2 regions of the Pseudovibrio sp. FO-BEG1 genome follow, and region 2 is predicted to be linked to the other one. Evidence: riboswitches for the same ligand, from Rfam matches in the RefSeq annotation. Region 2 holds a riboswitch; the other holds the start of a gene.
What was found. A riboswitch is a leader RNA that binds a small molecule or an ion and turns the genes downstream of it on or off. The one in region 2 is predicted to bind cobalamin.
Positions count from the first base shown of each region.

Region 1: it holds a riboswitch for cobalamin, as region 2 does, so the genes downstream of both, nrdH (glutaredoxin-like protein NrdH) here and cobU (bifunctional adenosylcobinamide kinase/adenosylcobinamide-phosphate guanylyltransferase) in region 2, are expected to answer to the same signal.

Region 1 covers NC_016642.1:2,462,796-2,466,094, reverse strand. The annotation lists gene nrdE (class 1b ribonucleoside-diphosphate reductase subunit alpha) at 1-659, opposite strand, end outside; gene nrdI (class Ib ribonucleoside-diphosphate reductase assembly flavoprotein NrdI) at 641-1,045, opposite strand; gene nrdH (glutaredoxin-like protein NrdH) at 1,050-1,271, opposite strand; cobalamin riboswitch at 1,373-1,569, opposite strand; gene PSE_RS11350 (LysR substrate-binding domain-containing protein) at 1,867-2,793, shown strand; gene PSE_RS26695 (nuclear transport factor 2 family protein) at 2,928-3,299, shown strand, end outside.
Region 2 covers NC_016642.1:3,813,491-3,816,789, forward strand. The annotation lists gene cobN (cobaltochelatase subunit CobN) at 1-36, opposite strand, end outside; gene cobW (cobalamin biosynthesis protein CobW) at 36-1,208, opposite strand; gene cobU (bifunctional adenosylcobinamide kinase/adenosylcobinamide-phosphate guanylyltransferase) at 1,205-1,765, opposite strand; cobalamin riboswitch at 1,901-2,121, opposite strand; tRNA gene PSE_RS17060 (tRNA-Asn) at 2,370-2,444, shown strand; gene PSE_RS27395 (hypothetical protein) at 2,547-2,696, shown strand; gene PSE_RS17065 (hypothetical protein) at 3,155-3,299, shown strand, end outside.

The DNA.
Region 1 (3,299 bases), 1.4 Mb from region 2:
CCAGCTTCACGCAGATTGGTCAGCAACAAAGCGACACCGCCACCACGCTTAGACAACTGCAAGGCGGAGTTGATGGAGCGACCAATGGACTCCATATTATCTTCCAAACGAAGCAAGAAACAGGAGATCAGCTCTCCGCGCTGTTTCTTACCTGCATTCAGAAAAGTCGGGGTCGCAGGCTGGAACCGATTGGAGATGATTTCATCCATCATCCACATAGCCAGGTCTTCATCACCGCGAGACAGAGCCAGCGCAGTCATCACCACACGGTCTTCGTATCGCTCCAGATAGCGTTTGCCATCAAATGTCTTGAGTGCATAGCTGGTGTAGAACTTAAAAGCGCCAAGGAACGTTGGGAAGCGGAACTTGCGTTCATAAGCTGCCACAAAAATGGCCTTCACAAAAGCAGGGTCATATTGGTCCAGAACCTCTGCTTCATAGTAGTTCTCGCGTACCAGATAAGACAGTTTCTCTTCCAGAGAATGGAAGAACACCGTGTTCTGGTTCACATGTTCCAGAAAGTACTGACGCGCAGCCTGGCGGTCAGCGTCAAACTGAATTTTGCCCTCTGCGTCATAGAGGTTCAGCATGGCGTTCAGCGCGTGATAATCAAGACCCTGTTGTCCGCTGTCCGGTTGTTCTAAGAGTGTTGTTTCCAAAATAAATCTAACCCCTGACGAACCCGCGCAATGTCTGTTTCCGTGCCAGCAAGTTCAAACTTGTAAAGGCAAGGGCAGTTGCATTTCGCGGCAATAATTGTGCCTGCATGGGCGAAGAACGCCCCAAAGTTTCGGTTGCCGGAGGCGATGACACCTCGCAGCAGGTTTCGATTGGCCGCATCATTCAAAAATCGGATCACCTGCTTGTGCACCGCCCCTCGCCCTTCGCCGTCCGCATAAGTTGGCGAAATCAGCACAAAAGGATGCGTCATCTGAGGCATAGGCTCAGAAGCACGATACGGTATGCGCTCTGCCAATAGGCCGAGGCATTCAACAAAGCGATGGGTGTTTCCGGATGGGCTTGAGAAGTAGACCAGCCCGCTCACGAGATCAGGCGAGCGCGCTTATCTTATCTGGGCGAAAACCAGCCCAGTGTTGGTCGCCAGCAACAACAACAGGGACCTGGCGATACCCAAGCTCCTGTACAGCAGCGAAAGCATCTGTGTCCTGAGAAAGGTCAATCACGTCGTAGGAGATTCCAGCGCTGTCCAGCGCGCGAGTGGTAGCGGTGCACTGCACGCAAGCAGGCTTGGAATATACGGTAATGCTCATGCTTCAAACCCCGTAGCATGGGCGAAGAGGCAGGGGATGAGAGGCCAACGCTGCGCTGGAACGCAAACGTGCCCGCAACCCAAACAGGCCCTCCGCCCGTGGTTGTTAAAATGTCCCTTGGCAGGTCTCCTGACTTCACAGCTCTGGCACAGGCTCTCTACCTTCCCGGAATACGATCCAGTGGCATAAATGAGAGCCCGCTTGCTGCTTACAGTTGCGGGGGCAGTCCCGGAATCTCACCGGCTTCCCTCTTAGCTTGCGAGTCACCCCCGCAAGAACCAAGATAGCTCATATAGTGCATTTGCGTAGGAGGCGGTCAACATATAGAAGTCTATGCACAGCTTATTGTTGTGGAATGCCGTAAGCGCCAGAGTGGCAAATGGACTGAACATACAATCTAACTTATCCAATCCAGAATGGCCCTCTCAGTAAAATTCTAACGATTGATCAACTCAAATTTGGTAAACGAACCTTTTGAACTCAGAGAAACGCATTAGTAAGATTAGCTTCAAATCATAATTCTTGACCAAACTCTGAACTATCTTAGATTTATTAATTTCCTAACAAAGCCTCACAAACAGAGTTTCAGCGAACCATGCCTCAAATCCCTTCTTTAAAAAGCATACAGGCGTTTGAAGTGGTTGTGCGGCGTCTGAGTTTTAAGGATGCGGCGGAGGAATTGCATGTAACGCCGACGGCAATCAGTCATCAGATCAAGAACCTTGAAGAGCATTTTGGGGTGGCGTTGTTCCACCGTCTGCCGCGATCTCTTCGTCTAACGAAAGAAGGGGAAATTTACGCCCCTTTTATCCGAGAAGCTTTTGAGAAGTTGAATGCCGGGTCTGCGGCTCTCTTGAATGATGACCTTGATGGTACACTGACAATTACCACCACCAACTCCTTTGCCTCAAACTGGCTTGTACCACGGCTCAAGCGATTTTCAGAGCAGAACCCATTGATTGCTGTGAAAGTTCTGGGCTCCGATGAGTTACTTATCTTTCCACAAGACAACATCGATCTGGCAATCCGATATGGCGAGTCCGATCATGTTGACTTACACGCTGCCTGGATATTGGATGATTATGTTTCAGCTGTGTGTGCCCCAGATTATCTGCCTGCATCGCCAGAGCTATCAATGCTTCAGAAAGGCCAGTTGATACAGTATGAGTGGACAGGATTTTCAGACAAAGACCCGAGCTGGGAGGGGTGGTTCAGGAGCCAAGGGTTTAGGTTTGCTCCACAAAAACCAGTCAATACGTTTTCCGAAGAGCATATGTGCATCTCAGCGGCCAGAGATGGACACGGGGTTGCTTTGGTTAGTTTGATCGCAGCAGCACGAGACCTGGAAGAAGAACGCTTGGTTGCGCCATTCGATTACTCTGTCAAAAACAAAAGCTATTATCTGGTTTGTCCCAAGTCTTCAGCTAACAGGGCGAAAGTCCAGGTGTTTCAGGATTGGCTGCTGGATGAAGCAGATATGTTTCGCGATAGCGCGATAGGTCAGCGTTTCTTTGAAAAGTAAGTGATGCCCTGAATCTCATTCAGCCGTCAGCTGAAATCTCTGATGTTGTTCTTTATTTTGTACTCAAGGTAGGACTGAGCCTGACCTTCTGGTCTCCATGAGAGAGATCAAAAGCTAATGGCAGAGGCAGTCCCATGCGGTCGCAAGATCAAATTCAAAGACTAATCAATCAATATAGTTTCACTCTGGATTCTGGGAACCTCAAAGGGTTCGCCGCCTTGTTTAAAGAGGCAAGCTGGCACTTTGACGGCTCGGAGCCAGTTCATAGCAGCAAGGACCTGTATGATCAGGTTCTAACGCGAGTCATCTTGTACGAAGACGGAACACCCCGCACCCGTCATATGACCACCAACTTGGACATACGAGTTGATGAAGAAGCTGGCAGAGCTGAGTGCCAACGATATATCGTCGTTATTCAGCAAGCCGATGACTTTCCATTGCAGGTTATCTACTCAGGTGAGTATTTTGATGAGTTTATCCGCCAGCAAAATGGGGAATGGGGCATG
Region 2 (3,299 bases):
ATCCAATCGGCGTGATTGCCCGACAAGTACGTGCATCAGGCAGAAACCAACTCAAATTCACTCAGCGCAGCATTCACGCTATGCTTGTCCAATCCTGCAAGACCAATCACAACCAGCTTGGAATGGCTTTCACTGCCAGCCGCAAACCAGGCTTCCACACGTGGGCCAACCGCCTGCACCAGCACCGGCGCCACTTTGCCTTCCACCACCACACTGCCTTTAATCCGCAGCACGCCGGAAACCTTCATGGCCGCCTCCACCTGAGCTTTCACCTCCTCAATGGAGGCAAACCGGCGGGTTGGCAGCACAAAACTCTCAAAGTCATCATGGGAATGATCGTGATGATGATGGTGGTGGTCGTGGTCGTGGTCGTGGTCGTGGTCGTGGTCGTGGTCGTGGTCGTGGTCGTGGTCGTGGTCGTGGTCGTGGTCGTGGTCGTGGTCGTGGTCGTGAGCATGCTGCGCTTCATGATGAGAAAGACGCAAGTCCATATCATCCTCTGCCCCGGCATCCCGGCCCAGCAGAACATCCAGTGCCAGCTCACCATGAGAGGTAGCCACAATCTCAACCCCATCGCGCAAACGGCCATTGATGGTTGCCTTCACCGCAGCAAGCTCTTCATCAGTCAAAAGATCTGCTTTGGAAAGCACAACAAGGTCGGCGCAGGTCAGCTGGTCAGCAAACAGCTCTTCTACCGGGCTTTCATGGTCCAGCGCCTCATCTGCAGCACGCTGCGCCGCAACCGCCTCTTCATCAGAGGCTACCTTGCCAGCAGCAACTGCTGGCGCATCCACCACAGTCACCACACTATCGACGGTGACGCGCGGTTTCACGGAAGGCCAATTAAATGCCCGCACCAAAGGCTGCGGCAAAGCCAGACCAGAGGTCTCAATCACGATCACATCCGGTACTTGCTCCCGCTCCAGAAGCATTTCCATGGTTGGCAGAAAATCATCCGCCACCGTACAGCAGATGCAGCCATTGGCCAGCTCCACCACTTCCTCAGCTGAACAATCCGGATCAGCACAACCATTGACCAGCGATCCATCAAAGCCCATCTCGCCAAACTCGTTGACGATGAGCGCAATGCGCTTGTCCTGCGCTTTCATCAAAAGACTGCGGACCAATGTGGTTTTTCCGGCACCCAGAAAACCAGTGATAATGACAGCAGGAATTTTTTTAGAAGGGGCAGCAAAAGAAACAGTCATAGGGAAATCTCCGGAAAAACAGCAGGCTTCAGCTGCAACGGTTGACCGGCAGCAACAAACATCACGTAGTGGCAAAACTCAGCGATACGCTGGTTGAGGCGCCCGGCCTCATCACGAAAGGCGCGGGCCATGGCGTTTTCAGGCACAATGCCCATGCCCACCTCATTGCCAACAAACACAACGGGGCATGGCAGATCGGAGAGCACAGCACGCAGCTGCTCAAGCTCAACGCTCCAGTCCCGCTGGGCATGCATAAGGTTGGAAAGCCAAAGCGTTAGGCAATCAACGAGGATGGCGCACTCCGCATGGGCATGCTCTTTCAGCACGCGCACAAGCTCCAGCGGCTCCTCAACAGTGTCCCAAAGGTCGCCTCGCTGCATCTTATGATGCGCGATACGTTCCTCCATTTCACCATCAAAGGCCTGGCCTGTCGCAATATAAGTCGGGCGTCGCCCGCTGCTTAAAACCAGTTTTTCCGCATATACGCTTTTCCCGGAACGAGCACCGCCCGTTACGAGACAATGGCGAACGCAAAGGTCGCCGCTCTGTTCAGCCATCTGAATTAGCTGATCAGCAAGCGCATGGAAGCCGAAGCTTCACTCAAAGAATATGAAAGTACAGCAGCTGTCTCACACGGAGACAGGGAAATATGTGTCATGAGCACCTCTCGCCGTCCACCCGACAGCAGTCCTATGTCAAATCATATCTCCAGCCGGTCTCCTGGCTTGCGGCTCTGTCGATCACAGCCCCTTCCCAGCCTTAAGAAAGGCCAGTGGGATTATCGCAATGATCTCGCCGCTCACAGTTGCGGGGGCAGCTGCGGCTTACTTCCATATATATGGAACCGCATTCCCGTTTAATCCTTCCGCCTGGAGCCTCGGCACAGACGAAAAGAAACTGGAGTTCTGGGCTTAAGTGTGGGGCGCAATCAGCTCCCCTGTCAATTGTCTTTGTGAGGATTCCAACATCACCGGAAAATCAAACCCGCAAAATCCGCGGTTTTTGGAGATTTCTGGCTAACCCCCTTGGATATCTCAATAAAAAAAACGAGAAACTGTCCACAAATCGAAAAATTCCTAAAAAACGACTTGGCAAACACACCATGCCTCTGTAAAAGCCTCCTCACGCAAACGGCGAGGCAAACTCGCAAGGGTGTCATGATCCCCGGTAGCTCAGTGGTAGAGCAAGCGGCTGTTAACCGCTTGGTCGCTGGTTCGAATCCGGCCCGGGGAGCCATCCTTTTTGAATTTCCCCTCCCCTTTAAATCAGTGTTTCATCTCACAGAATTCGTGCGCGCGCGTCTAACCCTACAATAATAAAAACAGTGGGTAGAAAACCATGTTCACGCGCAGCGAAACCGCAGCACTGGCAAGTGCCGCAGGCCGAAGAAACGGAGTCCATCTGGGTAGAACTCTCTTCCGCACAAAAGCGGAGGCACTCCATTTCGCCGCAAAACTCACCCTGATCCTGCATATGGCAACCAACTAGCCAAGCAACGCCTCCCCAAATTATCGGGGAGTTCATAAGCTGGGAGAGCTGTGCATATCACGCAGCACTTAAAACGCCGCACTACAGGCAGGCGCACCCCACACAAAAGGGGCAGAAATGAAGCGCTGTTGTTTCAAAAACTTAAGCCACTTGAAAAAATAAGTGATTTTTTTGCCAATGAGAGAAACTGAGACATCCATCACAGTTCTCTCCATTTCATATAGCAAATCAACACAATGAAAATTTTATACAATAGCAATTAAATAAGCTGAAAGTATAAATACGCGAAACATAATTTATATACAATTATTATGGCATAGATACTCTAAGTAAATACGTATACCTCTAATGTATCTGGTGCAATTTATCATAGTCACTACTTCGTGATGACTGTGTTATTGCACACAATAAGGCGCCCCCTCTGGGAAAGTTGCTGCGTGAAAGTCAGGGAGCCATCAATGAGTAGTCTGTTTCCGCTGTGCGGTCTGTCGCACGTCTTGAATTTTCGCTTCGCAAAATCTGGTCTTCTTGCCGCCTGTCTCGCTGCGCCGCTCACGCTGGCCGCGCCTGCTCTGGCAGAAACACCTCCTGCAACGGATCCGG